2 regions of the Streptomyces sp. NPDC088350 genome follow, and region 2 is predicted to be linked to the other one. Evidence: riboswitches for the same ligand, from Rfam matches in the RefSeq annotation. Region 2 holds a riboswitch; the other holds the start of a gene.
What was found. Region 2 has a riboswitch for S-adenosylmethionine ahead of ACIQBL_RS25055 (aminotransferase class V-fold PLP-dependent enzyme). Riboswitches for the same ligand answer to the same signal wherever they lie in the genome.
Positions count from the first base shown of each region.

Region 1 (14,334 bases), on a different contig from region 2:
CACGATCTCCGCCGCGAACTTCGTACGGGCGACCGCGTCACCGCCGTAGGCGTCCGTACGGCGGTTGGTGCCCGCGTACAGGAACTGGTCGAGGAGGTAGCCGTGCGCGCCGTGGAGTTCCACGCCGTCGAAACCGATCCGCTCCGCCGCCGCGGCGGCCTCGGCGAAGGCGCCGATGACGTCGTCCAGGTCCCGCTGCGTCATGGCCGTACCGGTGACCTCGTCGCTGCCGATGCGCAGCCCGGAGGGGCCGACCGCGGGGGCGTCCGCGTACGGCGGCTGGCCCTGCTCGCGGACCATGCCGATGTGCCACAGCTGCGGCACGATCGTGCCGCCCGCCGCGTGCACGCCCTCGGCGACCTTCGCCCAGCCCGCGAGCTGCTCCGCGCCGTGGAAGCGCGGGACGCGGTCGCTCTGCCCGGCCGACTCGTGACCGACGTAGGTCCCCTCGGTGACGATCAGGCCCACGCCCGCGGCGGCACGACGGGAGTAGTACGACACCACGTCCTCCCCCGGCACCCCGCCCGGCGAGAACTGGCGGGTCATCGGCGCCATGACGATCCGGTTGGGGACGGTCAGGCCGTTGAGGGTGATCGGGCGGGCGAGGACTTCGGCCGCTCGGGAGGCGGGGGCGGTCGTAGACACGTGTGGGGGCTCCTCGGAAGACCAGGTACCAGACACCAGGTACCGGGTGGTATGTGCGTATGCATCGATCATGCGCCAACAACCACCTCGCGGCCAACCCCCTCCTTCCGACCATCCCGTCCCCCGGCCTGTGATCCCGGACACGCCCGAGGGCGGTACCCCCTGTCGGAACAGGAAGTACCGCCCTCGGCAAGACCGTTGATCAACCGGAAGGGGTCGATCAGAAGTCCATGTCACCGCCCGGCATGCCGCCGCCGGCCGGCGCGGACGCCTTCTCCGGCTTGTCGGCGATGACGGCCTCGGTGGTGAGGAACAGCGCGGCGATGGACGCGGCGTTCTGCAGGGCAGAGCGCGTGACCTTCGCCGGGTCGATGATGCCCTCGGCGATGAGGTCCACGTACTCGCCGGTCGCGGCGTTGAGGCCGTGACCCGGGGTGAGGTTGCGGACCTTCTCCACCACGACGCCGCCTTCGAGGCCGGCGTTGACCGCGATCTGCTTCAGCGGGGCCTCCAGGGCCAGCTTCACGATCGCGGCACCGGTGGCCTCGTCACCTTCGAGCTCGAGCTTCTCGAAGACGCTGCCGGCCTGGATGAGCGCGACGCCGCCACCGGCGACGATGCCCTCCTCGACGGCCGCCTTCGCGTTGCGAACGGCGTCCTCGATGCGGTGCTTGCGCTCCTTGAGCTCGACCTCGGTGGCCGCGCCCGCCTTGATGACGGCGACGCCGCCGGCGAGCTTGGCGAGGCGCTCCTGGAGCTTCTCGCGGTCGTAGTCCGAGTCGCTGTTCTCGATCTCGGCGCGGATCTGGTTGACGCGACCGGCAACCTGGTCCGCCGAGCCCGAGCCGTCGACGATCGTCGTCTCGTCCTTGGTGATGACGACCTTGCGAGCGCGGCCCAGAAGGTCCACGGTCGCGTTCTCCAGCTTGAGGCCGACCTCCTCGGAGATGACCTCGCCGCCCGTGAGGATGGCGATGTCGCCGAGCATGGCCTTGCGACGGTCACCGAAGCCCGGGGCCTTGACGGCGACGGACTTGAAGGTGCCGCGGATCTTGTTGACGACCAGCGTGGACAGGGCCTCGCCCTCGACGTCCTCGGCGATGATCAGCAGCGGCTTGCCCGACTGCATGACCTTCTCCAGGAGCGGGAGCAGGTCCTTGACGTTGGCGATCTTCGAGTTGGCGATCAGGATGTACGGGTCGTCGAGCGACGCCTCCATACGCTCCATGTCGGTGGCGAAGTACGCCGAGATGTAGCCCTTGTCGAAGCGCATGCCCTCGGTGAGCTCAAGCTCCAGACCGAAGGTCTGCGACTCCTCGACGGTGATGACGCCTTCCTTGCCGACCTTGTCCATCGCCTCGGCGATGAGCTCGCCGATCTGGGTGTCGGCGGCGGAGATGGAGGCCGTCGAAGCGATCTGCTCCTTGGTCTCCACGTCCTTGGCCTGCTCCAGCAGGGCACCGGAGACGGCCTCGACGGCCTTCTCGATACCGCGCTTGAGGGCCATCGGGTTGGCGCCTGCGGCCACGTTGCGCAGACCCTCCTTGACGAGGGCCTGGGCGAGCACGGTCGCCGTGGTCGTACCGTCGCCGGCGACGTCGTCCGTCTTCTTGGCGACTTCCTTGACCAGCTCGGCGCCGATCTTCTCGTACGGGTCCTCGAGCTCGATCTCCTTGGCGATGGAAACACCATCGTTGGTGATCGTGGGGGCGCCCCACTTCTTCTCGAGGACGACGTTGCGGCCCTTGGGGCCAAGGGTGACCTTGACGGCGTCGGCGAGCTGGTTCATCCCGCGCTCGAGACCGCGCCGTGCCTCCTCGTCGAACGCGATGATCTTGGCCATGTGAAGTGGTCCTCCCGGACTGGGGTGGATTGCTCCGGACCGCGCTGGCGCCCGCGACGGACGGCCTGCCTGCCCCGTGGTTCCTTGCACCACCTGGCCTGCTGGGCCTCACCGACCCGGTCCTTCGTTATCACTCTCACCTTCAGAGTGCTAACGCCAATGATTAGCACTCGGCATGGTCGAGTGCAAGCGGCTCTCGGGTTCTGGCACCCTCCTCCACAGGGCGCGCGAGGCACCCCGCGGGCATGCCGAAGGGCCCGTACCCCAGGAGGTGACCCCCCAGGAGTACGAGCCCTTCGGTGAGGAACGAAGAACGTCGCTGCTGTTCGTCGGCGCGTGCTTCAGCTGGTCGCGAGCCGGACCATGTCCGCCTGCGGCCCCTTCTGACCCTGCGAGATCTCGAAATCGACCCGCTGACCCTCTTCCAGGGTGCGGTAGCCGTCCATCTGAATCGCGCTGTAGTGGACGAAAACATCCGCACCACCGTCGACCGCGATGAAGCCGTACCCCTTCTCCGCGTTGAACCATTTGACGGTGCCCTGAGCCATGCCTAACTCCCCTATTACTGGCCCTTGCACGGACCCGCACTTCGCGGATCCGGGTCAGACCTCACCCCCCACAGGATTGGGGGCGTGCGCCGGAACGCGTCGACCGCGGCCGAATGTATCCGTCCAACTGCCGTCTGCAACAGGTCAATCCGACGAGAATTCCGGGCAGGACCGGTCGGGAATTTACGGAGAATTCATCCGACTTCAGGGCAAGTCGGGCCCCACAAAGGGAACATAAGCCACAAAAGACCTGCACACTTTGGCTACTTCTCATCGCACGCGGAGCCGGTACTCATATGCGTCCGGCATGCGGAGTGGAGCGGGTTCCCCAACTGTACCGTGCTCAACCATAGAGAATTGCCCCCTCCGCTTCTCTCACGGAGGGGGCAATTCGATGAACTCTCGGTAATCGGCGTTACCTAGGGTAACTATCAGCCGCCGGCGACGGCCGGAATGATCGAGACGCCGGCCCCGTCCGGGGTGGCCGTCTCCAGCCCCTGCTCGAACCGCACGTCGTCGTCGTTCACGTACACGTTGACGAACCGCCGCAGCTTGCCCTGGTCGTCGAGAACGCGCGCGGAGATACCGGCGTGGTTCTTCTCCAGATCCGAGATGACCTCGGCGAGGGTGGCGCCTTCGGCGGAGACCTCGGCCTGGCCACCGGTATAGGTGCGCAGGATGGTGGGGATACGGACACTAACGCTCACGGTAAAACCTCCGGTCAGCTGCTTTTTTAGGGGCGCGGGGAACTGCGCGACCAGCCCCCACGGACCCGCAGTCAAAGAACGACGCTAGGACGCGAGCCCCGCTTCCCTGAACGACTCAAGACTCGGCCGGATCGTCGCGGTGAGCCCGGTCCCGGCAACCGCGTCCAGCGTCTTCAGACCATCCCCGGTGTTCAGCACAACCGTGGTCAGCGTCGGGTCCAGCAGACCGTTGTCGATCAGCTTCTTCGCCACACCGACGGTCACCCCGCCCGCCGTCTCCGCGAAAATACCCTCCGTGCGCGCCAGCAACTTGATCGCGTCCACGCACTGCTCATCGGTGACGTCCTCCACGGCCCCACCCGTACGCCGAGCGATATCCAGCACGTAAGGACCATCCGCCGGGTTCCCGATCGCCAGCGACTTCGCGATCGTGTTCGGCTTCTGCGGCCGTACGACGTCGTGGCCCGCCTTGTACGCGACGGACACCGGCGAACACCCCTCCGCCTGCGCGCCGAAGATCTTGTACGGCTTGTCCTCGACGAGCCCGAGCTTGATCAGCTCCTGGAGCCCCTTGTCGATCTTCGTGAGCTGCGAGCCGGAGGCGATCGGCACGACCAGCTGGTCCGGGAGCCGCCAGCCGAGCTGCTCGCAGATCTCGTACGCGAGGGTCTTGGAACCCTCCGCGTAGTACGGCCGCAGGTTGACGTTGACGAAGCCCCAGCCCTCGCCGGCCGGGTCGCCGATCAGCTCGGAGCAGAAGCGGTTCACGTCGTCGTAGTTGCCCTCGATGCCGACGAGCTCGCCGCCGTAGATCGCGGCCATGACGACCTTGCCCTGCTCCAGGTCGTGCGGGATGAACACGCAGGAGCGGAAACCGGCGCGCGCGGCGGCGGCGCCGACGGCGCCCGCGAGGTTGCCGGTGGAGGAGCAGGAGAGGGTGGTGAAGTGGAAGGCGCGCGCCGCTTCGATGGCCTGCGCCACGACGCGGTCCTTGAAGGAGTGCGTCGGGTTGCCGGAGTCGTCCTTCACGAACAGCTTGCCCGCGTCGACGCCCAGTTCGCGGGCGAGGTTGTCGGCCTGGACGAGCTTGGTCCAGCCGGGGTTGATGTTCGGCTTGGTCGCCACGTCGGCGGGGACGGGCAGCAGGGGCGCGTAACGCCAGATGTTCGCGGGGCCCGCTTCGATCTGCTTGCGGAGCTCTTCGGTGTCGTAGGCCGAGAAGTCGTAGGCGATCTCCAGCGGGCCGAAACACTCCTCGCAGGCGAAGACCGGGCCGAGGGGGACGCGGTGGCCGCACTCGCGGCAGGACAGCGCGGTGGCGGGGCCGAGATCAACGGCGTCTACGGGGTTCGTGGTGCTTGCGACAGTCTGCGCAGCCATGGAGGCGAGGCCCTTTCCTCATCTTCCTCACGACGCGTTTCGCCGTGAGACGGATTTGGCACCTTCCCGAGCCGGGAGCCTCGGCGCATCTGTGTGCGACAAGACCGGCTGGAGGGTTGCCGGGGCTTCAACGGGCCGTATCCCTCTGCCCCTCTGGATGAGCGGTGTTCAGTTGTGTATGCGATTGTCCCGCTGACGGCCCCCGACATGCGATGGTCATCAGCGTTGTTCAAAACTGTAACCGAAGGCCAGGACAGTTGAGTGAGCCGTCCGAACCGCGAGATGGAACGCAGAGGAGCCGCGCAACGTGCTGAAGGAAGTCGAGCACTGGCTGAGCACCCGCTCCTGGTCCATGACCGATCGCCCGCTCCACAAGATTCTCGCCGCCAAGCACCGCACGGGCCAGTCGGTCAGTGTCGTGCTGCCCGCGCTCAACGAGGAAGCGACGGTCGGCGACATCGTCGCGATCATCCGTCACGACCTCATGCAGCAGGTCCCGCTCGTCGACGAGATCGTCGTCGTCGACTCCGGGTCCACCGACCGCACCTCCGAGGTGGCCGCCGCGGCGGGCGCCCGGGTCGTGCACCGTGACGACATCCTGCCCCGCATCCCCGCCGTGCCCGGCAAGGGCGAGGTGCTGTGGCGCTCGCTGCTGGTCACCAGCGGCGACATCGTCTGTTTCGTCGACGCGGACCTGAAGGAGTTCTCCTCGGACTTCGTCACCGGCATAGTGGGCCCGCTGCTCACCGACCCCGGCGTCGACCTCGTCAAGGCGATGTACGACCGCCCGCTCGGCGGCGCCGCCGGCCAGGGCGGACGCGTCACCGAACTCATGGCGCGCCCGCTGCTGAACATGCACTGGCCGCAGCTGGCCGGTTTCGTGCAGCCGCTCGGCGGCGAGTACGCGGCCCGCCGCTCGCTGCTCGAACAGCTGCCGTTCCCGGTCGGCTACGGCGTCGAGCTGGGCATGCTCGTCGACGCGTTGCACCTGGTGGGCCTCGACGCCCTCGCCCAGGTCGACGTGGGCGTGCGCAAGCACCGCCACCAGGACGGGCAGGCGCTGGGCCGCATGGCCGCGCAGATCTACCGCACGGCACAGCTGAGGCTGGCCCGCGGGCATCTCATCCGGCCGTCCCTCACCCAGTTCGAGCGGGGTCCGGACGGTTTCGAGCCGCGCACGTACTCCGTGGACACGGAGGAACGGCCGCCGATGGCCGACATCACCGAGTACCAGTCACGCAAGGTGGCCTGAGGTCTGTCCGTGGGCGGGCCGTATACGGACCCGTCCGGTCCGTTGTGACCCGTCCGTACGTTTGAGCGTTTCCGGGCCGGGCTAGGTTGTGCCGTATGGCTTCCACGTCGTCCCTCCCGTCCGCGTCCGGTGCTGCTCAGGTGCTCGTCGCCTCCAATCGCGGCCCGGTCTCGTACGAGGTGGGCGACGACGGTGCGCTGCGCGCCCGGCGCGGCGGCGGCGGGCTGGTGTCCGGGCTGTCGGCGATCGGGCCGGACGCGGGGGCGCTGTGGGTGTGCTCGGCGCTGTCCGACGGCGACCGGGAGGCGGTGCGGCGCGGGGTCGGCGAGGACGGCGTGCGGATGCTGGACATCCCGGCCGACGTGCACGCCGACGCGTACAACGGCATCGCCAACTCCGTGCTGTGGTTCGTCCACCACATGCTGTACCAGACCCCGCTGGAGCCGGTCTTCGACGCGGAGTTCCGGCGCCGGTGGGCGTCGTACGAGACGTACAACCGCGCGTTCGCGGAGGCGCTGGCGGAGGAGGCGGCGGAGGGTGCCGTCGCGATCGTGCAGGACTACCACCTGTGCCTGGTGCCGGGGATGCTGCGCGAGTTGCGCCCCGACCTGCGGATCGGGCACTTCTCGCACACGCCGTGGGCGCCGGTGGACTACTTCCGGATGCTGCCGGACGACATCCGGACGCGGCTGCTGACGGGCATGCTCGGCGCGGACCGGCTCGGCTTCCTCACCCACCGCTGGGCGGACGCGTTCACGGCCTGCTGTACGGAGTTCGCCGGGGGGCTCGGGGACACGCGGCTCGGCGTCCACGGACTCGGTGCCGACGCCGACTTCCTGCGCGCCCGTTCGCACGAGGCGGACGTGGCGGAGCGGATGGCGGCGTTGCGCGAGGAGATCGGCGCGGGCCGCAGGACCATCGTCCGCGTCGACCGCACCGAACTGTCCAAGAACATCGTGCGCGGACTGCTCGCCTACCGCCAACTCCTCGACGACCACCCGGAGTTGCGGGAGCGGGTCGTGCACGTGGCGTTCGCCTACCCCTCCCGGCAGGACCTCGCCGTCTACCGCGACTACACCGCCGAGGTGCGGCGGCTCGCGGACGAGATCAACTCCCGCTACGGGACGGCTGGTTGGACCCCGGTCGTGCTGCACGTCAAGGACGACTTCGCCCGCTCCCTGGCCGCGTACCGCCTCGCCGACGTGGCCCTCGTCAACCCCATCCGCGACGGCATGAACCTCGTCGCCAAGGAGGTCCCGGTCGTCTCCGACGAGGGCTGCGTCCTGGTCCTCTCCCGGGAGGCGGGCGCGTACGAGGAGTTGGGCGAGGACGCGATCCCGGTCAACCCGTACGACGTGACCGCCACGGCCGCCGCTCTCCACGAGGCCCTGACGATGCCGGCCGAGGAGCGTGCCGAGCGGACGAAGAGGTTGGCCGCAGCGGCCACGGCCCTTCCGCCGGCCCAGTGGTTCCTGGAGCAGTTGGACGCGCTGCGGAGCTGACCCGCCCGCGCCACACCCTCTTCCGAAAAATGTGACACTCCCACCCCGAAGTGTCACATTTTTCAGAACACCCCCCTCCGCGCCGCCGCCCCGCTCAGCCCAGTCGAGCCGCGAGCGCCGACAGCAGCTCTACGACTCCTGCCGCGCCGTCCACCACCAGGTCGGCCCGCTCCCGCAGTTCGGTGACCTCGTCGCTGCCGCTGCACACCAGCAGCCCCGGGACACCGTCGGAGCGGAGCTTCTCGACGGCGGCGAAGGCGGGCAGGTCGCCGAGGTCGTCGCCGGCGTAGAGGACGGACTCGGCGCCGGTCTCGCGGAGGTACTCGAGGAGGGCGACGCCCTTGTCCATGCCGGGTGGGCGGAGTTCCAGGACCATGCGGCCCGGTTCGACGATCAGGCCGTGGCGGGTGGCGAGGTCGGTGAGGGGGCCGCGGAGGGCCTCGTAGGCGGCCTGGGGGTCGGTGGCGCGGCGGGTGTGGACGGCGAGCGCGCGGCCCTTCTCCTCGATCCAGGTGCCCTGCCAGGCGCCGATGCGGTCGAGGAAGCCCGGGAGTTCGGCGCGGACGGCGGCCACACCGGGGTGCGGGGCGGGGGCGCTGACGGTGCTGCTCACCGCGTCCCAGCGTTCCGTGCCGTAGTGGCCCAGGACGACGAGGTGTTCCAGTCCCGGCACGCCCGCGAAGCCGCCGTTGCGGACCGCCACGCCGGCCGGGCGGCCGGTGATCACGGCCACGGAGGCCACCTTCGGGGCGAGTGCGGCCAGCGCGGGCACCGCGTCCGGGTGGGCACGCGCCTGCTCGGGGTCCGGCACGATCGGCGCGAGCGTGCCGTCGAAGTCGAGCCCGATCACCGCGGCGGAGGGGTTCGCGAGAATCGCTTCGAGGCCCTCGCGCCCGGCACCGGTGACGGGAGTCGGCAGTACGTCCTGGGGAGCGACGGCATCGACGGGATCGCTGGAGTCCTTGGGGCTGCCCATGCGTCGACCCTATCCGGCTCATCTCTCCGAGCGCCGCGTCTCCCGCACCCGTCTCAGCCTGTTCACCGTCACCGGGTCGTGGGCGAGCGCCCGCTCGTCGTCCAGCAGGGCGTTGAGCAGCTGGTAGTAGCGCACGGGGGCCAGGCCCAGTTCCTCGCGTATCGCACGCTCCTTCGCGCCGGGGCCCGGGAAGCCGCGGCGCTCCAGCGCGAGGATGTCCTGTTCCCTTCGGTTCAGCGAGGGAAGTCGCGGGTGCCCGTCCTTGTCCATGCCCCGCACCGTAACCCCCGCCACTGACAACGGCCCCCGAGCGCCGCTCGACGCTACTGGCCGCTCTCCGCCAGCGTCGCCGCCGCCTGCAGCCGGCCCAGCACCGCCCCCGGGCTGCCGTTAGCGGACACCGCCTGCCCTATCCGCTTCTTGATGTCGGCGCTGACCGTGGCCCAGGAGGTGTTGCCGACCGGGTAGAGGGTCGACAGCGGGAGTTCCTCCAGGAACGGCCTGAGGGCTCGGTCCTGCTGCGACGCCTGCATCTCCTTGGACGCGGAGTTGGTCACGGGAAGGAGGTCGTACTCCCGGGAGAACGCGAGGACGTTCTTCTCGCTGTAGACGAAGTCGAGGAAGTCGCCGATCCGGTCGCGGTGGCCGTTCTGCTTGAAGGCGGTCATCCAGTCGGCGACACCCATCGTGGTCTTGGCCCTGCCGGTGCGCCCCGGCAGCGCGACCGTGCCGAACTCGACGCCCTTCCTGGTGGCCTGCTGGATGAGGGTCGGGTGCCCGTTGAGCATGCCTACGTCACCGTTCGCGAAGGCGGCGAAGGCGTCCGCGCGGTTGAGCTTCGCCGGTGCGACGGGACCGGTCAGGCCCTTGTCGACGAGGTTGTCGCGCAGCCAGGTGAGGGCGGAGACGTTCTGCGTGGAGTCGAGGGTGTACGTGCCGATGTCGTCGGTGTAGCCGCCGCCCCCGCCGAGCAGCCACTGCATCGTCTCGGCCTGCGCCTCCTCGGAACCGAGCGGCAGCGCGAACGGGTACTTCACGCCCCGCGCCTTCAGCGCCTCCGCGTCGGCGGCCAGCTCGCTCCAGTCCTTCGGCGGGGTCAGACCGGCCTCCGCGAAGAGGGTCTTGTTGTAGAAGAGGACGCGCGTGGACGCGGCGAACGGCATGCCGTACTGGATGTGGTCGACCTGCCCGGCATCCGCGAGCGGCTCCAGGAAGTCGGCCTCGACGGGGATGGAGAGCACGTCGGCGGTGGAGTACAGCTTGTCCGCCGCCGCGTAGTCCGCGTACGCGCCGATCTGCGCCATGTCGGGCGCCTTCCCGGCGTCGACCATCGCCTTGACCTTGGCGTCGACCTCGTTCCACGAGTACACGCTGACGTCGATCCGCACACCGGAGTGCTTCGCCTCGTACGCCTTGACGAGCGTGTCCCAGTACTTCCGCGAACTGTTCGACGCGGAGTCGCCGTAGTCGGCGGCGACCAGTCTCAGGGTGACCTCACCGGAGTCTCCGCCGAGGCCGCAGCCGCCGAGGACCGCCGTCATGCCCAGTGCGGACACCGCCGCGATCGTTCCTGTCCTGCGCCGCTGCACTACTGAATCCCCAACCTTTGCTGTCGTGACGTTCGCTCTGCGAACCCATAAGGTCTACACCACGTAAGTGGACTAGACCTCTCGCGGGTAGACGGGCCACACTGTCCCCCGTGAGACATGTCATCGCCCTCGACGTGGGCGGCACCGGGATGAAGGCCGCCCTCGCAGGGCCGGACGGCGAGCTGCTCCACCGGGCCCGCCGGGCGACCGGCCGCGAGCGCGGTCCGGACGCGGTCGTCGAGCACATCCTCGGCTTCGCCGCCGAGCTGCGCGCGTACGGCGAGGAGCACTACGGCGAGCCCGCGTCCGCCGCCGGCGTCGCCGTCCCCGGCATCGTCGACGCCGAACGGGGCATCGCCGCCTACTCGGCCAACCTCGGCTGGCGCGACGTCCCCCTGCGCGACCTGCTCGCCGCCCGCCTCGGCGGTGTCCCGGTCGCCCTCGGCCACGACGTCCGCACCGGCGGCCTCGCCGAGGGCCGCATCGGCGCGGGCAAGGGCGCCGACCGTTTCCTGTTCGTCCCGCTCGGCACCGGCATCGCGGGCGCCATCGGCATCGACGGCCGGGTGGAGGCGGGCGCGCACGGCTTCGCGGGCGAGATCGGCCACATCGTCGTACGCCCCGGCGGCACCCCCTGCCCCTGCGGCCAGACCGGCTGCCTGGAGCGGTACGCGTCGGCGGCGGCGGTGAGCGAGGCCTGGGCGTCCGTCACCGGGGACCCGTCGGCGGACGCGGCCGACTGCGCCAAGGCCGTCGACTCCGGGGACCCCCGGGCCCAGACCATCTGGCAGGAGGCCGTGGACGCCCTCGCCGACGGCCTCGTCACCGCCCTCACCCTCCTGGACCCCCGCACGATCATCATCGGTGGCGGCCTGGCGGAGGCGGGGGAAACGTTGTTCACACCACTGCGGAAGGCGGTCCGGCGCCGGATCACCTTCCAGAAGCTGCCGTCGATCGTCCCGGCGGCCCTGGGCGACACAGCGGGATGCCTGGGCGCGGGCCTTCTGGCCTGGGATCTCCTCAACCACACCGACCGCACGGAGGTAACGCCCTGATGGCAACCCCCCCAGGGGCGCGGGACAGCGTCAATATGCGGCTCCGCCGCGGGGCGCGACCAGCCACAAAGCACCCGCAGCCCGCAACCGGCACCAGGCCCCTCATCCTGTCCGGCGCCAACGCGGTCCTCCCGACGGGCATCGTGCGCGAAGGCCGCCTCATCATCGACGGCCCCCGAATCACCGGCGCGGCCCCCGACAACGCCCAGGTACTCGACGTCACCGGCCACTGGCTGGTCCCGGGATTCGTCGACCTGCACAACCACGGCGGCGGCGGAGCCTCCTTCACCTCCGGCACCCTCGAAGACGTCCTCAAGGGCATCCACACCCACCGCCTGCACGGCACCACCACCCTGGTCGCCTCCACAGTCACCGGCGACATGGACTTCCTCGCCCACCGCGCCGGCCTCCTCTCCGAACTGGCCGAGCAGGGCGACCTCGCCGGTATCCACTTCGAGGGCCCGTTCATCTCACCGTGCCGCAAGGGCGCGCACTCCGAGGCACTGCTGCGCGACCCCGACCCGGCGGACGTCCGCAAGCTGGTCGACGCGGCCCGCGGCCGGGCGAAGATGGTCACCCTCGCCACCGAACTGCCGGGCGGCCTCGACTCCGTACGCCTCCTCGCCGAACACGGCGTCATCGCGGCGATCGGCCACACGGACGCGTCGTACGAGCAGACGGTGGAGGCGATCGACGCGGGCGCGACGGTCGCCACGCACCTGTTCAACGCGATGCCGCCGCTCGGTCACCGTGACCCCGGTCCGATCGCGGCGCTGCTCGAGGACGAGCGGATCACGGTCGAGTTGATCAACGACGGTACGCATCTGCATCCGGCCGCACTGGAGTTGGCGTTCCATCACGCGGGCGCGGACCGGGTCGCGTTCATCACGGACGCGATGGACGCGGCGGGCTTCGGCGACGGGCGTTACATGCTCGGCCCGTTGGAGGTAGAGGTGAGTGAGGGGGTGGCGCGGCTCGTGGAGGGCGGTTCGATCGCGGGGTCGACGCTGACCCTGGACCGGGCGTTCAAGCGCGCGGTGACCGTCGACCGGCTGCCGGTCGAGGACGTGGTCGCCGCGATCTCCGCCAACCCGGCCCGGCTGCTGGGGAGTTACGACGAGATCGGCTCGCTGGAGCCGGGCAAGTACGCGGACCTGGTGCTGCTGGACTCGGCGTTCGACATCAAGGGCGTGATGCGACGCGGCAGTTGGGTGGTGGAGCCCCAACTGGGCTGATCCGCAGGGGACGGTGGCCGGTCCGAGGCTGGGCCGGACCGCCGCCTCTTTGGCATGATCGAGCCCGAACCGGACGGCGGATACACACACTTCGGGGGAGGTCGGCGCGGTGATCCTCACGGTCACGCTGAACACCGCTCTCGATATCACTTACCGGGTACGGGAGTTGCGACCGCACGCTTCGCACCGCGTGTCCGAGGTGACGGAACGCCCCGGCGGCAAGGGCCTGAACGTGGCCCGGGTCCTGGCCGCCCTGGGCCACGAGGTGATGGTCACCGGCTTCACGGGCGGCGCGACGGGACGGGTGGTCCAGGACCAACTCACCGACACCCCAGGCGTGTTGGACGCGCTCGTCCCGGTCGCCGGCGCGACCCGCCGCACGATAGCGGTGGTGGACGAGCTGACAGGTGACACGACTCAACTCAACGAGCCCGGCCCGACGGTCACTTCGGCGGAGTGGAGGGCCTTCCAGGAGGCGTACGAGTCCCTGCTGACCGGCGAGATCTCGGCGGTGGCCCTGTGCGGAAGCCTCCCGCCCGGACTCCCGGTGGGCGCCTACGCGGGCCTGATCCGCACAGCCCGAACGGCCGGCATCCCCGTCCTCCTCGACACCAGCGGCGAACCCCTCCGCAGAGGAGTCGCCGCCCGCCCCGACATCGTCAAGCCCAACGCCGAGGAACTGGCCGAACTCACCGGCTCCCAGGACCCGTTGCGCGCCACCCAGGCCACACGTCGCCGGGGCGCGCGTGCCGTGGTCGCCTCACTCGGCGCGCAGGGTCTGCTGGCGGCGACCCCGGAGGGCACCTGGCACGCGACGCCTCCGGCACGGATACCCGGCAACCCGACCGGCGCGGGCGACTCGGCGGTCGCGGGCCTGCTGTCGGGGTGGGTGGAACGCCTGCCGTGGCCGGACCGGCTGGCACGGGCCGTCGCGCTGTCGGCGGCGACCGTACTCTCCCCCGTGGCGGGCGAATTCGACCGGGCGGCCTACGAGGAGCTGCTGGGGCGGGTCGCGGTGACGGGGGACGCGAGCGCGGCCTGGGTCAGCCCTTGACCAGGTACAGCTGGTCGAAGTTGACGTCGCACTGGTCGCCCTGCTCGCAGGAGATCTTGATGGTGTTGGAGCCCTTGTTCAGCTGAACGGACGCCCAGGTTTCCGTCCAGCCCTTCGCATAGTCGCCCTCGGATGCCTTCGCGAAGTTGCTCAGGTTGAGTGCGCGGGACTGGGCCGTGCCGTTGACCGTGAGCGTGGCGGTGGCGTCCTTGCCGGGTACGCCGTAGTTGACGTACAGACGGTAGTTGCCGCTCTTCGCGAGGCCGCTCATGTTCCATGTCACGGACGCGCCGACCGCGTTGAAACCGGACACGTAGACACCGCCGTCGGCTTTGGCGCCGTCGACGTCGGACGCCGTGGCGGCGCCGCCGCCCAGCAGGAGGGCCTTGGCGTCGATCTTCGGCAGTTCCGCCTCGGCCGCGGGGCTGCTGCTCGACGCACTCGGCGAAGCACTCTGCGAAACCGACGGCGTGGACCCCGCCTGGTCGCCCGTCTTGTTGTCGCTGTTGCCGTTCATCATCGCCACGCTGATACCGATGACCACCGCG
Region 1 covers NZ_JBIVNL010000013.1:177,226-191,559, reverse strand. The annotation lists gene ACIQBL_RS38535 (NADH:flavin oxidoreductase) at 1-645, opposite strand, end outside; gene groL (chaperonin GroEL) at 866-2,488, opposite strand; gene ACIQBL_RS38525 (cold-shock protein) at 2,830-3,036, opposite strand; gene ACIQBL_RS38520 (MoaD/ThiS family protein) at 3,468-3,743, opposite strand; gene thrC (threonine synthase) at 3,828-5,123, opposite strand; SAM riboswitch class I at 5,139-5,287, opposite strand; gene ACIQBL_RS38510 (glucosyl-3-phosphoglycerate synthase) at 5,431-6,375, shown strand; gene ACIQBL_RS38505 (trehalose-6-phosphate synthase) at 6,471-7,877, shown strand; gene otsB (trehalose-phosphatase) at 7,972-8,853, opposite strand; gene ACIQBL_RS38495 (DUF3263 domain-containing protein) at 8,872-9,123, opposite strand; gene ACIQBL_RS38490 (ABC transporter substrate-binding protein) at 9,177-10,394, opposite strand; gene ACIQBL_RS38485 (ROK family protein) at 10,553-11,497, shown strand; gene nagA (N-acetylglucosamine-6-phosphate deacetylase) at 11,602-12,732, shown strand; gene ACIQBL_RS38475 (1-phosphofructokinase family hexose kinase) at 12,842-13,786, shown strand; gene ACIQBL_RS38470 (CBM35 domain-containing protein) at 13,776-14,334, opposite strand, start outside.
Region 1: another riboswitch for S-adenosylmethionine. It lies ahead of thrC (threonine synthase); the one in region 2 lies ahead of ACIQBL_RS25055 (aminotransferase class V-fold PLP-dependent enzyme).

Region 2 (14,334 bases):
GCCCAGGGCTCCGAGAACGTCAGCCACGGCTGCACCGGCATGAGCACCAGCAACGCCGAGTGGTTCTTCGACACCATCCACGAGGGCGACGTCGTCAAGGTCGTCAACTCCAACGGCGACGAAATGGAACCCTTCGGCAACGGCTACGGCGACTGGAACCTCGGCTGGAAGAACTGGCGGGGCGGCAGCGCGCTGGTAGGCGGAACCCCGGATGGTCCCAGGCCCGAAGACGCGGCGAGACTTCGCCCCGAGTCAGTGTGACCCACCTGGAGGTGACCCACCCAGGGGCGCGGGGAACTGCGCGACCAGCCACAACGGGCCCGCAGTCGCCAAGAACCCCGCATCCCACCCCACTAGGCGCTCAAAGCCCGCTTCTCACGCAACAGAGCAGCGAGCGACGCCGCGAACTCGACAGGGTCCACCGGCAAGGTCACCGCGGCGTCCGCCCGGCTCCACGTGGCCAGCCACGCATCCTGAGGCCGCCCGATAAGCACAAGCACCGGCGGGCAGTTGAAGATCTCGTCCTTCACCTGCCGGCACAACCCCATGCCACCCATCGGCACGGACTCCCCGTCGAAGACACAGACGTCGATCCCACCCCGGTCCAGCTCTTTGACGACCGCAGCCTGCGTCGCGCACTCCAGGAACTCGACCAACGGCGCGTCCGGAGCCGGCCTGCGCCCGGTGGCAAGCCGCACTTGCTCGCGGGTGTTGGAGTCATCGCTGTAGACCAGCACCGTGGCGGTCGGCTGCATGCTTCCTCCGAAGGTCCGTTCCAAGGTCCGTTGCGCGGATGCTACTCCCTTGAACACCCCGTCAACACCTGTGGGAACACGCCTGCGATGGGCCATCCGGGCAGTACACACGCTGCGAACACTCCGAACGGCACCCCCCGGAGTGAGGGCGGGATAAGCGACCGACATAATGTCGGTCGTGGCGACAGCAACGACAGTAGAAACCGGGCACGCGCACCCGTCGGTCAACCGGCCGAACCTCACCAGCGTCGGAACCATCATCTGGCTGAGTTCCGAGCTGATGTTCTTCGCGGCCCTCTTCGCGATGTACTTCACCCTGCGATCGGTGACCGGTCCGGATCACTGGAAGGAGATGGCGAGCCATCTCAACCTTCCGTTCTCCGCGACCAACACCACGATCCTGGTGCTCTCCTCCCTCACCTGCCAGCTCGGCGTCTTCGCCGCCGAGCGCGGGGACGTGAAGAAGCTCAGGGGCTGGTTCATCATCACGTTCGTGATGGGTGCGATCTTCATCGGCGGTCAGATCTTCGAGTACACGGAGCTGGTGAAGAAGGACGGCCTGTCGCTGTCCTCCGACCCGTACGGCTCGGTGTTCTACCTGACCACCGGCTTCCACGGCATGCACGTGACGGGCGGCCTCATCGCCTTCCTGTTCGTCCTCGGCCGCACCTACGCGGCGAAGAGGTTCACCCACGAACAGGCGACCGCGGCCATCGTCGTGTCCTACTACTGGCACTTCGTCGATGTCGTCTGGATCGGCCTCTTCGCCACGATCTACTTGATCAAGTAGTCGGGCCCGATCCCGCGCGCGCCCAAGAAGCGCACATTCCAGAAGCATCGACGCAGAAGATCCTGACACCGGGGTAATCCGTGAAAAAGCTCTCCACACGACGACGCCATCCGCTGGCGGCGGTCGTCGTACTCCTCCTCGCGCTGGCGGCAACTGGGGGGCTGTACGCCGCGTTCGCGCCCGCGAGCAAGGCGCAGGCCGACGAGTCCGCCCAGTCCCTCGCCATCGACGAGGGCAAGAAGCTCTTCGCCGTCGGCTGCGCAAGCTGCCACGGCACCGGCGGTCAGGGCTCCTCCGACGGTCCGAGCCTTGTGGGCGTCGGCGCCGCGGCGGTCGACTTCCAGGTCGGCACCGGCCGGATGCCGGCGCAGCAGCCGGGTGCTCAGATCCCGGCCAAGAAGGTCATCTACTCCCAGGCCGAGATCGACCAGCTCGCGGCGTACATCGCCTCGCTGGGCGCCGGTCCGGTCATCCCGACGAAGAACGAGTACGGGCCCGAGGGGTCGGACATCGCCAAGGGTGGCGAGCTGTTCCGCACCAACTGCGCCCAGTGCCACAACTTCACCGGCAAGGGCGGCGCGCTGACGCACGGCAAGTACGCGCCGAGCCTTGAGGGTGTCGCACCGAAGCACATCTACGAGGCCATGCAGACCGGCCCGCAGAACATGCCTTCCTTCCCCGACACCACGCTGTCGTCGAAGAACAAGAAGGACATCATCGCGTACCTCAACGCGGTCAACGGCGACAACACCGAGAGCCCCGGCGGGCTTGAGCTGGGCGGTCTCGGTCCGGTCAGTGAGGGTCTCTTCGCCTGGATCTTCGGTCTGGGCGCGCTGATCGCGGTAGCCGTCTGGGTCGCCGCTCGGACCGCAAAGGCCAAGAAGTCATGAGTAGCCAAGACATTCCAGAAGAGAACCTGCCCGCTGAGCAGGACGCGCACGGCGCGGTGTCGGTGGCGGACGAGCACGACCCGTTCGCCGACCCGGGACTGCCGCCGCACGAGCACCGTGTCCAGGACATCGACGAGCGGGCCGCCAAGCGGTCCGAGCGCGTCGTCGCCTTCCTGTTCACCCTGTCGATGCTCGCCACCGTCGGCTTCATCGCCTCGTACGTGGCGATCCCGCACGACAAGCCGATCTTCGTCTTCCCGATCGGCCGCGTCAACGCGCTCAACTTCGCGCTGGGTCTGACCCTCGGTACGGCGCTCTTCACCATCGGCGCGGGCGCGGTCCACTGGGCCCGCACCCTGATGTCCGACGTGGAGGTCGCCGACGAGCGGCACGCGATCGAGGCACCCCCCGAGGTCAAGGCCAAGGTGCTGGCCGACTTCAAGCAGGGTGCCAAGGAGTCGGCGCTCGGCCGTCGCAAGCTGATCCGCAACACGATGTTCGGCGCGCTGGCCCTGTTCCCGCTCTCCGGCGTCATGCTGCTGCGCGACCTGGGCCCGCTGCCGGGCACCAAGCTCCGGCACACCCTGTGGTCCAAGGGCAAGCTCCTCGTCAACATGAACACGAACCTGCCGCTGCGTCCCTCGGACGTGGCCGTCGGCTCGCTCACCTTCGCCAAGCCCGAGGGCCTGGAGGAGACCGACGAGGAGTTCCAGACCGAGATCGCCAAGTCGGCGCTGATGATCGTCCGGCTGCAGCCGGACAACATCAAGGACAAGCGCGAGCTGGAGTGGGCGCACGAGGGCATCGTGGCCTTCTCGAAGATCTGCACCCACGTGGGCTGCCCGATCTCCCTGTACGAGCAGCAGACGCACCACGTGCTGTGCCCGTGCCACCAGTCCACCTTCGACCTCTCCGACGGTGCCCGAGTGATCTTCGGCCCGGCCGGTCACGCCCTGCCGCAGCTGCGCATCGGTGTGAGCGACGAGGGCTACCTCCAGGCGCTCGGCGACTTCGAGGAGCCCGTCGGTCCTGCATTCTGGGAGCGCGGATGAGCACTACGACGAACACAGACTCGCGTGCGCGCGAGAAAGCACCGGCCGGCGAGAAGATCGCCGACTGGGCGGACGGACGGCTCGGGATCTACTCCCTCGCCAAGTCCAACATGCGCAAGATCTTCCCCGACCACTGGTCGTTCATGCTGGGTGAGGTCTGCCTCTACAGCTTCATCATCATCATCCTCACGGGTGTGTATCTGACGCTGTTCTTCCACCCGTCGATGAACGAGGTGACGTACCACGGCAGCTATGTCCCGCTCCAGGGGCAGCTGATGTCGGAGGCGTTCAACTCGACGATGCACATCTCCTTCGATGTGCGCGGCGGTCTGCTGATCCGTCAGATCCACCACTGGGCGGCGCTGATCTTCCTCGCCGCCATGTTCGTGCACATGATGCGCGTGTTCTTCACGGGTGCGTTCCGCAAGCCGCGTGAGGTCAACTGGCTGTTCGGCTTCCTGCTGTTCGTCCTGGGCATGTTCACCGGCTTCACCGGTTACTCGCTCCCGGACGACCTGCTCTCCGGCACCGGTGTCCGCTTCATGGAGGGCGCGGTCCTGTCCGTGCCGATCGTCGGCACGTACCTGTCGTTCTTCCTCTTCGGCGGCGAGTTCCCGGGCGGCGACTTCGTCGCACGGTTCTACTCGATCCACATCCTGCTGCTGCCGGGCATCATGCTCGGCCTGGTGGTCGGCCACCTGATCCTGGTCTTCTACCACAAGCACACGCAGTTCGCGGGCCCCGGAAAGACGAACAACAACGTCGTCGGCATGCCGCTGCTGCCGGTCTACATGGCCAAGGCCGGAGGCTTCTTCTTCCTGGTCTTCGGTGTCATCGCGGCCGTCGCGGCGATCGCCTCGATCAACCCGATCTGGGCCATGGGCCCGTACCGTCCGGACATGGTGTCCACGGGCGCCCAGCCCGACTGGTACATGGGCTTCTCCGAGGGCCTGATCCGTGTCATGCCGGGCTGGGAGATCAACGTCTGGGGTCACACGCTCGTCCTGGGTGTGTTCATCCCGCTGATCATCTTCCCGCTGGTCCTGGTCGCGATCGCGGTCTACCCGTTCATCGAGTCCTGGGTCACCGGCGACAAGAGCGAGCACCACATCCTGGACCGCCCGCGCAACGTCCCGACCCGTACGGCCTTCGGTGCCGCGTGGATCTCGTGGTACTTCGTCCTGCTCGTCGGTGGCGGCAACGACATCTGGGCCACGCACTTCCACCTGTCGATCAACTCGATCACCTGGTTCGTGCGCGTCGGCTTCTTCGTGGTGCCGGTGCTCGTGTTCATCGCCACCAAGCGGGTCTGCCTCGGCCTCCAGCGCCGCGACCGGGACAAGGTGCTGCACGGCCGCGAGTCGGGCATCATCAAGCGCCTGCCGCACGGTGAGTTCGTCGAGATCCACGAGCCGCTCAGCCAGGACGCGCTGCACACGCTCACCGCGCACGAGCAGTACGTGCCGGCCGCGATCGGCGCGACCGTCGACGAGAACGGTGTCGAGCGCAAGGTGAAGGGCTCCGAGAAGCTGCGCGCCAAGCTGAGCGAGGCGTACTACGGCGAGGAGTCCCAGATCCCCAAGCCCACCGTCGAGGAGTACAAGGAGATCACGAGCGGCCACGGCCACCACTGATCGCTGAGGCGTCGCCACGCCGCGGTCGAAGGGCCCCGTCCGAACACCGGACGGGGCCCTTCGCCGTGCCCGCGGCTGGATAGGGTGGGGGAGGTCTTTCGAACCATGTTTCTACGACACTCAGGAGCGGCCGTATGAGCGCTGTGACCCCCGCTGGAGGCGACACCGCGGCGGCCCGTTCCTGGCCCGACGTACTGAGCGCCCTGCTTGCCGGACAGGACCTGAGCACCGCCGACGCGGCGTGGGCGATGGACCGGATCATGAGCGGGGAGGCGGCGGACGCGCAGATCGCCGGTTTCCTGGTGGCGCTGCGGGCCAAGGGCGAGACGGTCGAGGAGATCACCGGTCTCGTCGAGACGATGTACGCGCACGCCAAGCCGCTGGACATCCCGGGGCCGGCCGTCGACATCGTCGGTACGGGCGGTGACCGGGCCAAGACGGTCAACATCTCGACGATGTCCGCGATCGTGATCGCCGGCACCGGCGCGAAGGTCGTCAAGCACGGCAACCGTGCCGCGTCCTCGGCGAGCGGTTCCTCCGACGTGCTGGAGAAGCTCGGCATCAACCTCGACCTGCCGACCGAGCAGGTGGCGCGGGTGGCGGCGGAGGCCGGGATCACCTTCTGCTTCGCGGCCAAGTTCCACCCCGCGATGCGGTTCGCCGGCGCGGTCCGCGGAGCCCTGGGGATCCCGACCGCGTTCAACCTCCTCGGCCCGCTCACCAACCCGGCCCGCGTCACCGCCTCGGCGGTCGGCTGCTTCGACACCCGGATGTCGGGGCTCATCGCCGGGGTGCTCGCCGAACGCGGTTCCTCCGCGCTGGTGTTCCGCGGTGACGACGGCCTGGACGAGCTGACGACCACCGCCACCTCCCGGGTGTGGATCGTCCGCGACGGCAAGGTCACCGAGGAGGCCTTCGACCCCCGGGAAGTCGGCCTCCCACTGGTGCCCATCGAGGCGCTGCGCGGTGCCGGCCCCGAGTACAACGCGGGCGTCGCCCGCCGTCTCCTGGACGGCGAGACGGGCCCGGTACGGGACGCCGTACTCCTGAACTCGGCGGCTGCGCTGGTGGCCCTGGAGGCGGAGGACGGGCCGCTGGTGGACCGGATCCGGGCCGGGATGGCGAAGGCGGCGGAGTCGATCGACTCGGGTGCCGCCAAGCGGACGCTGGAGCGCTGGGCGGCTGCCACCAACGCGTAGCGGCACGTACGGCGGTCGTCGTCCCGCGATCCGGACACGGGTTGCGGGACGACGATCACGTCGCGTAAGTTTTCTGACCAGGTCATGAGTGACAGTCATGAGGCCCCGGCCGACTGTCCGGCAACCCTCCGTCCGTGGCGGGGTGCCCCGGGTGAAGACCAGGCCGTAGGCAGCGAGGTCTACGGCAAGCGCGGGCCCCTCGAAAGACACCAGGGGTCCTGGTCATCGAGGGAGCCCTCTGTGAGCAAGCGAATGCGATAGGGCGCCGAGCCCCGCCTCCGCATACCCCCTTTCACCCTCCTCCGTGCTTGAGCCGTCCGCGCTCGCCCGGCGGAACCCCCTTGCCTCTCACAGGAGTTCGCCATGTCTGTCTCCACCGCTGCCGCCGCCCGGACCATTTGTGCCCAGATGCCCGTTCTCGGCCGGGATGTCACCGTCCCGCTCGTCACGGGCGGCGAGGTCACCTACGCGGCGCTCGACTACGCGGCCAGCGCCCCCGCCCTCCAGCGCGTCTGGGACGACGTGGCGGCCTACGCCCCGTACTACGGCAGCGTCCACCGGGGCGCCGGCTACCTCTCGCAGCTCTCCACCGACCTCTTCGAGAACGCCCGCAGGACGGTCGAGGAGTTCCTGGACTGCCGCCCCGACGACCAGCTGATCTTCACCCGCTCCACCACGGACTCCCTCAACCTCCTCGCCGCCGCGCTCCCCGCCGACTGCCAGGTCTTCGTCTTCGAGACCGAGCACCACGCCTCCCTGCTGCCCTGGAAGGACGCCCAGGTCACCTACCTCAACGCCCCGCGCACCCCGCACCAGGCCGTCGAGACCCTGAAGCAGGCCCTCGCCGCTCGCGACCCCCAGGGCCCGGCCCTCGTCTGCGTCACCGGTGCCTCGAACGTCACCGGCGAGCTGTGGCCGGTCCGTGAACTCGCCGCCGCCGCGCACGCCCACGGCGCCCGTATCGTCCTGGACGCCGCCCAGCTCGCCCCGCACCACCCGGTGTCCGTCCAGGATCTCGACGTCGACTGGATCGCCTTCTCCGGCCACAAGTTGTACGCCCCCTTCGGCTCCGGAGTCCTCGCCGGCCGCGCCGACTGGCTCCAGGCCGCCGACCCCTACCTCGCGGGCGGCGGCGCCAGCCGCAAGGTCACCCGGCGCGAGGACGGGGGAGTGGACGTGGAGTGGCACGACAGCGCCGCCCGCCACGAGGCCGGCTCCCCGAACGTCATCGGCGCCTACTCCATCGCGTCGGCCTGCAAGGCGCTCACGGAGGCGGGCTTCGACACGCTGGTGGCCCGCGAGCAGCACCTGATCGAGAAGGTGCGGGCAGGCCTGGCCGAGGTCCCGGAGGTCCGCGTCCTGTCCCTCTTCGGCGACGACGCCCCGCGCGTGGGCGTGATCTCCTTCGTCGTCGACGGCTGGAACAGCTCCCACTTCGCCGCCGCCCTCTCCGCCGAGTACGGCATCGGCGTCCGCGACGGCCTCTTCTGCGCCCACCCGCTGGTCCGCACCCTCCTCGGCAGCGACCCCCAGACCCAGGGCGAGTGCGGAGCCCCCGAGGCGGCCCCGGGCGAGAAGTCCCTCAACGCCATCCGCATCAGCTTCGGCGCGGGCACCCCGGACGAGCACGTGGAGCGTTTCGTAGGCGCGGTACGCGAACTGGTGACCAAGGGCGCCAAGTGGACTTACCACACGGAGAACGGCCGCTGCGTCCCGGCGGTGTGAGGTAAGCGCGGTCCGATGCACATGCCCTTCGGGGCAGCACCCTTAGGGGCGCGGGGCTGTATCGATATGCGGCTCCGCCGCGGGGCGCGACCAGCCACAACGCACGGTCAGTCGCAAACGCTCCGCGCCCCCCCCACCCCACTAGGCGCTCAACCTCAAGAGTCCAGCCCAATAGCGAACGCAGCCTCAAGGTCATGCTGCGAGTACGTCCGAAACGCCACGTGCGTATCCGTCCCCTCCACCCCGGGGATCTTGCTGATCCGCCCGGGGATCACCTCGGCCAGATCCTCGTGCTGCCGCACCCGCACCATCGCGATCAAGTCGTACGTACCGGTGACAGAGAAGACCTCGCTCACGGATTCGAGCGCGGCGATCGACTCGGCGATCTCCGGAATCCGGTCCACGCTGGTCTTGATGAGGACGATCGCGGTGATCACGGCTGGTTCTCTCCCTCGGGGACCGTTGCTGGGGCGGGTTTCACTCTAGTCGTACGACCGAACCGCACCCACGCGTAGCCGAACCCCAGCGTGAAGCCCACGAGGTGGGCGAGATACGCCACCCCCGGCCCCTGCGCGGCCTGGCCCGCCGCGAGCCACTGCAACGCCGCCCAGAACGGCAGGACGACCCACGCGGGGAAGCGCAGCGGCAGGAAGAAGAGGAAGGGGAGGAGACTCGTCACGCGGGCCCGGGGGAACAGGTACAGGAACGCCCCGAGGACCGCCGAGATCGCCCCGGACGCGCCGACGAGGGACTGCGCGGAGTCCGCGTTGGCCGCCGCGTAGCCCAGCAGGGCCAGGTAGCCGCAGACGACGTAGAACAGGGTGAACTCGACCCGGCCCAGCCGTTCCTCGGTCATCGCTCCGAAGACGTAGAGGAAGAGCATGTTGCCGAGGAGATGGATCCAGCTGCCGTGGATGAAAAGGGCCGTGACCGGAGTCAGTGCCTCCCGGGCGGGGGCGGCGAACAGGTCGGACGGCACCACGCCCCAGCGGCGGAAGTACGCCCGCTGTGCCACCAGCAGCGCGTCCCCCGTGCCGTAGGACGGGACGAAGCCCGAGGCCGGGCCGAGGACGAAGATCAGACAGCACAGGCCGATCAGGGTGTACGTCATGGGCGCCGAGGTGCCGCGGAACGTCCTGACGAGTGCCGAGCCCCAGTTGCTGATCATGGATACAGAGCATGACGTAACGGGACGCAGTGGCATAGACCGCCTCGCCGCCGGAAGGGCCCTGTGGACGGCCGAGCGGCGAGTACCCGCCAGGCCGTAGGGTTACGAGCCACACTCGCCGGGGAAACCGGCGATCACGGAAACTGGAACGAAGGAAGCGGACAGCCACGATGACGGTTCCCCTGCCGACTGCCTCCACGCGGTGGCGCTGCACCCTCTGCGGCAACCTCACGCGCTTCGACGTGACGCGCTCGTCGAAGGTCGTGGAGTACCTCCACCTGGACCTGGCCGGTGAGCCGAAGGTGGAGGAGCGCGAGGTGGTCAGTGAGACCATCGAGTCGGTGCGCTGCCGCTGGTGCAACGCCGTGGATCAGGTGGAACTCGTGGACAGGCCGGGCGCCGGCTCCTGAGAGGGAGTGGCCCCGCACAGGTATTGGGGTGTGAGGGATGGTGGAGAACTCAGGCGGGGGGCCGGGCGACGGCGCCGCCGAGGTGCTCGACCGCCCGCTGCCCGATGGCGTGCGGAAGCGGGTCGTGCAGATCGTCTCCGACGGCTTCGGCGGTCTCACCGTCGCCGAACTGCCCGCGCAGCTACGACAGTACGCCCGCTTCGCCCCCAACCGGCGCGCGAAGTTCGCGGGCAACGCCATGGCCGCCGCGCTGGAGACCGATCCGCTGTTCCGACAGCGGATCGGGGAGAAGCTGAGAGAGGCCCAGTCGGAACTCGCGGGCGCTGTCGACTCCGGCTCGCCGCCCCCGGCCGCGGATCCGCTCGATGTGGCGGCCGCGGCCTATGTTCTGCGCCCCACCGGCTGGGTGAAGCTCGTGACCGCCGCCGGCGAGGAGGCGCTGCGCGCCGACGCCGAACGCGCCGACGAGGAGAACCGGGCCGAGCTGGAGCGGCTGCGCGAGGAGCTGGCCCTGGCGCGGGACGCGACCCGGACCGAGACCGAGCGGCTGCGCACCGAGCTGGACGCGGCGAAGAAGGAAGCGGAGTCGCTTCACCGCAAGCTGCGCTCCGCCCACAGTGACATCAAGCGCGGCGAGGCCGCCCTGCGCAAGCTGCGCGCCGAGACGGACGCCGCGCGCGCCGAGGGGCAGACCCAGCTGTCCGCCGCCGAGAGCGAGGGGCGGCGCCTCAAGGCGCGGCTCAGCGAGGCGGAGGCGTCCCTGGAGGCCACCCGCAAGGCGGCCCGGGAGGGGCGCAGCGTCGAGGACATGCGGGTACGGCTGCTGCTCGACACGGTGCTGGAGGCGGCCCAGGGGCTGCGCAGGGAACTGGCCCTGCCGCCCGTCTCCGTACGGCCCGCCGAGACCGTGGACGCGGTCGAACCGGGACGAATGACCCCGAAGGACATCGCCGCGCGGGCGCTGTCGGAGAACGACCCCGCGATCCTCGACCAGTTGCTGGCGCTCCCGCAGGCCCACCTGGTCGTCGACGGCTACAACGTCACCAAGACCGGGTATCCCCAAATGCCCCTGGAGAAGCAGCGGTTGAGGCTGCTCGGGCAGCTCTCGCAGCTCGCCGCGCAGACCGGCGCCGAGGTCACCTGTGTCTTCGACGGGGCCGAGCTGGCCGCGCCGGTGCTGCTGGCGCCGCCGCGCGGAGTGCGGGTGCTGTTCTCCAAGCCGGGCGTCACCGCCGACGAGTTGATCCGCCAGCTGGTGCGCGCGGAGCCGCCGGGCCGGCCGGTCATCGTCGCCTCGACCGACCGCGAGGTCGCCGACGGCATCGCGAAGGCGGGCGCCCGCCCCGTCGCTTCTGCGGTACTCCTCAAGCGACTGTCGTGAAGGTCAACGTACAGGTTTAATGCCGGAATTGACCGAACCGTCACGCAACGTAGCGTCAATCGACCATCACTGCATGTTGGTTATGGGCAAAGAATGCTTTGAGTGACGGCATTTTTTCGTGTGAGGATTTGAACTGATCACAGGAACATCACTAGGGTCGTGCCTCGAACCTCCGAACGGGTGATCACTCAATAGAAGGAGCTCGACTCCGTGGCGTCCCATCGTCGACCGAAGCAGCCGAGCCGCACGCGTGTGACTGTGCTGACCACCGCAGCCGCAGCCGCCGTTGCCTTCAGCGCTCAGGCCGCCAACGCCGCGCCGAGCGAGAAGCCCAGCAAGGACGAGGTCAAGTCGAAGGTCGACGCCCTCTACGAGCAGGCCGAGCAGGCCACCGAGAAGCTCGACGGGGCTCAGGAGAAGCAGAGCAAGCTCCAGAAAGAGATCTCGACCATCCAGGACAACGTCGCCCGCGGCCAGGAGGAGCTCAACAAGCTCCGGGACGGCCTCGGTTCGATGGCGAGCGCCCAGTACCGCACCGGTGGCATCGACCCCTCGATCCAGCTGTTCCTGTCCTCGAACCCGGACGACTACCTCGACAAGGCGTCCACGATGGACCAGTTGAGCAGTCAGCAGGTCGAGGCGCTCACGAAGATCCAGGGCAAGCAGCGCGAACTCGCCCAGGAGCGCGCGGAGGCGAGCACCAAGCTCAAGGACCTCTCCGCCACCCGGACCGAGCTCAAGAAGAAGAAGGACGAGGTCAAGGCCAAGCTGGCCGCGGCCCAGAAGCTGCTCAACACGCTGACCGCCGCCGAGAAGGCGTCGCTCGCGCAGGAGCAGGTCCAGGCCGCCAACCGCTCCAGCTCGCGCGTGAACCTCGGCACCACCGGTTCCGCCTCCAGCCGCGCCGCCGCGGCCTTCGCCGCCGCCCAGTCCGTGATCGGCTCGCCGTACGTCTACGGCGCCTCCGGCCCCTCCTCCTTCGACTGCTCGGGCCTGACCTCCTGGGCCTACGCGCAGGCGGGCGTCTCCATACCCCGCACGTCCGAGGCGCAGGCGAACGCCGGTACCCGCATCTACAGCGAGAGCGACCTCAAGGTCGGCGACCTGGTCATCTTCTACGGCGACTACCACCACGTCGGCCTCTACGCGGGCAACGGCCAGGTGCTGCACGCCCCGCACACCGGTGCCGTCGTGCGCTACGAGTCGATCGGCAACATGCCGTTCCAGTTCGGCGTCCGGATCTGATCCGTCCGCATCCGGTGCCTCTCCGGTCGTTCCCCGGCCCTTGCGCACCGCCCGAACGGGCGAATCACGACACACCAGGCTGACTCCACGCCCCGCCGATGACCTGCGTCATAGGCGGGGCGTCACCTTGTGTGCCCGCGCCGGTCTTTGGCCCGCACCCCTTCACAGAGCTACTGTCTGGCGCGTTTCCCCGCACCGGGGAAACGGTCCGTGTCCGCCAGCGGAAGGAAGTGCGGCTTCCCGTGGGATCCCGTCGTCGCCCTGCACCGTCCGGGTTCGACCGAGGCGCCAGCGCCGCGGTCTGCGTCCTGTCCGCCGCCGCGGCGGCCCTCGGCGCCCTGCCGGCCACCTCCGCCGTGGCCGCGCCGCACGACGACAGCCGGGCCGAGGTGGACCGGCTCTACCAGGAGGCCGAGAAGGCGACCGAGGCCTTCGACAAGGCCGACGAGCGCGCCGGGCAGCTGCACCGGCAGGTGAGCGACGCCCAGGACCGCATCGCCCGGCAGCAGCAGCGCATCAACACCATGCGGGACGCGCTGGGTTCACTCGCCGGCGCCCAGTACCGCTCCGGCGGCATCGACCCCACCGTCGCGCTGCTGTTCTCCGACGACCCGGCCGACTACCTCGACAAGGCCTCCGTCCTCGACCGGATCACCACCCAGCAGGCGGGCGAGCTCAAGGACCTCCAGGAGGCCATGCGCGAACTCGCCCAGGAACGCACCGAGGCCGCCGGACACCTCGCCGAACTGGAGCGCAGCCGCAAGGCCGTCGCCAGCCACAAGAAGACCGTCGAGCAGAAGCTCGCCAAGGCCCGGCAGATCCTCAACGGGATGCCGCTCGCCGACCGCGCCGCCTTCGACCGGGCCTCCCGCTCCTCCCGCGAGGACATCCCCGACCTCGGCGCAGGCGTCCCTTCCTCGGGCCGCGCCGCCGCGGCCGTGGCCGCCGCCCAGTCGGCGCTCGGCAAGCCCTACATCTGGGGTGCCAGCGGCCCCGGCGGCTTCGACTGCTCCGGCCTGATGCAGTGGTCGTACGCCCGCGCGGGCGTCCATCTCCCGCGCACCTCGCAGGAACAGCGCTACGCCGGGCACCGGATCCCGCTCTCCCAGGCCCAGCCCGGCGATCTCGTCGTCTACCGCTCCGACGCCAGCCATGTCGCCATGTACGTGGGCAACGGCCAGGTGATCCACGCCCCCTACCCCGGCGCGCCCGTGCGCTACGACCCGGTCGGCATGATGCCGGTCTCGTCGGTCACGCGGGTCTGAACCGCCGCGAAAGGGTCGTACGATCGGGAAGTGACTGGTCGTAGGCGGGCGTCGCGCTCCGGAGTGCTCGCACTGTGTCTGCTGCTCGGCTCGCTGGTGGCGTGCGGCGGACAGCCCGCGGCGAACAGCGCGAAGGCCGAGGTCCAGAGCCTCCTCGACCGCCGGTCCGCGGCCGTCCTGCACCACGACGAGACGGCGTACACGCGGACCGGGGCGCGCACGGCCTACGAGAACCTGAGCGCCGTACCCCTGGCGTCCTGGTCCTACCGCCTCACCTCGCTCCACCGCACCGGCGCCACCGCGACCGCCGGCGCCGAACTGAGCTACCGCGTCAAGGGCTACGACACCTCGCCCGTCACCGTCGGCCGCGCGCTCACCCTCCGCCTCACCGCCGACGGGCACTGGTACGTCGACTCCGACAAGCCCGCGAAGAAGTCCGGCCAACAGCTCTGGGACCAGGGCAGGGTGAGCGTGGTCAAGGGCGCGCACAGCCTGGTGATGGGGGTCGGGCAGGACACCGACACCCTGAGTGACTACCGCGCCCTCGCGGACCACGCCGTACCGGCCGTGTCGGCTGCCTGGGGCACCGACTGGACCCGGCACGTCGTCGTGCTCGTCCCCGGCTCCCTGGACGGCATGGCGGGGCTCCTGGGTTCACCGGCGGCCTCCTACCGGGGCATCGCGGCGGTGACGACGGGGGAGGCGGGCGGTTCGGGCCGGGCGCCCGCAGACCGGATCATCGTCAACCCGGACGCGTACGCGCTCCTGGGCCCGGTGGGCAAGCAGGTCGTCCTCACCCACGAGACGACCCACGTCGCCA
Region 2 covers NZ_JBIVNL010000007.1:94,414-108,747, forward strand. The annotation lists gene ACIQBL_RS25020 (Ig-like domain-containing protein) at 1-261, shown strand, start outside; gene ACIQBL_RS25025 (hypothetical protein) at 354-755, opposite strand; gene ACIQBL_RS25030 (heme-copper oxidase subunit III) at 925-1,545, shown strand; gene ACIQBL_RS25035 (c-type cytochrome) at 1,626-2,435, shown strand; gene ACIQBL_RS25040 (Rieske 2Fe-2S domain-containing protein) at 2,432-3,487, shown strand; gene ACIQBL_RS25045 (cytochrome bc complex cytochrome b subunit) at 3,484-5,121, shown strand; gene trpD (anthranilate phosphoribosyltransferase) at 5,256-6,320, shown strand; SAM riboswitch class IV at 6,401-6,517, shown strand; gene ACIQBL_RS25055 (aminotransferase class V-fold PLP-dependent enzyme) at 6,684-8,045, shown strand; gene ACIQBL_RS25060 (Lrp/AsnC family transcriptional regulator) at 8,201-8,482, opposite strand; gene ACIQBL_RS25065 (rhomboid family intramembrane serine protease) at 8,479-9,213, opposite strand; gene ACIQBL_RS25070 (hypothetical protein) at 9,384-9,623, shown strand; gene ACIQBL_RS25075 (NYN domain-containing protein) at 9,661-11,004, shown strand; gene ACIQBL_RS25080 (NlpC/P60 family protein) at 11,215-12,249, shown strand; gene ACIQBL_RS25085 (NlpC/P60 family protein) at 12,492-13,514, shown strand; gene ACIQBL_RS25090 (hypothetical protein) at 13,578-14,334, shown strand, end outside.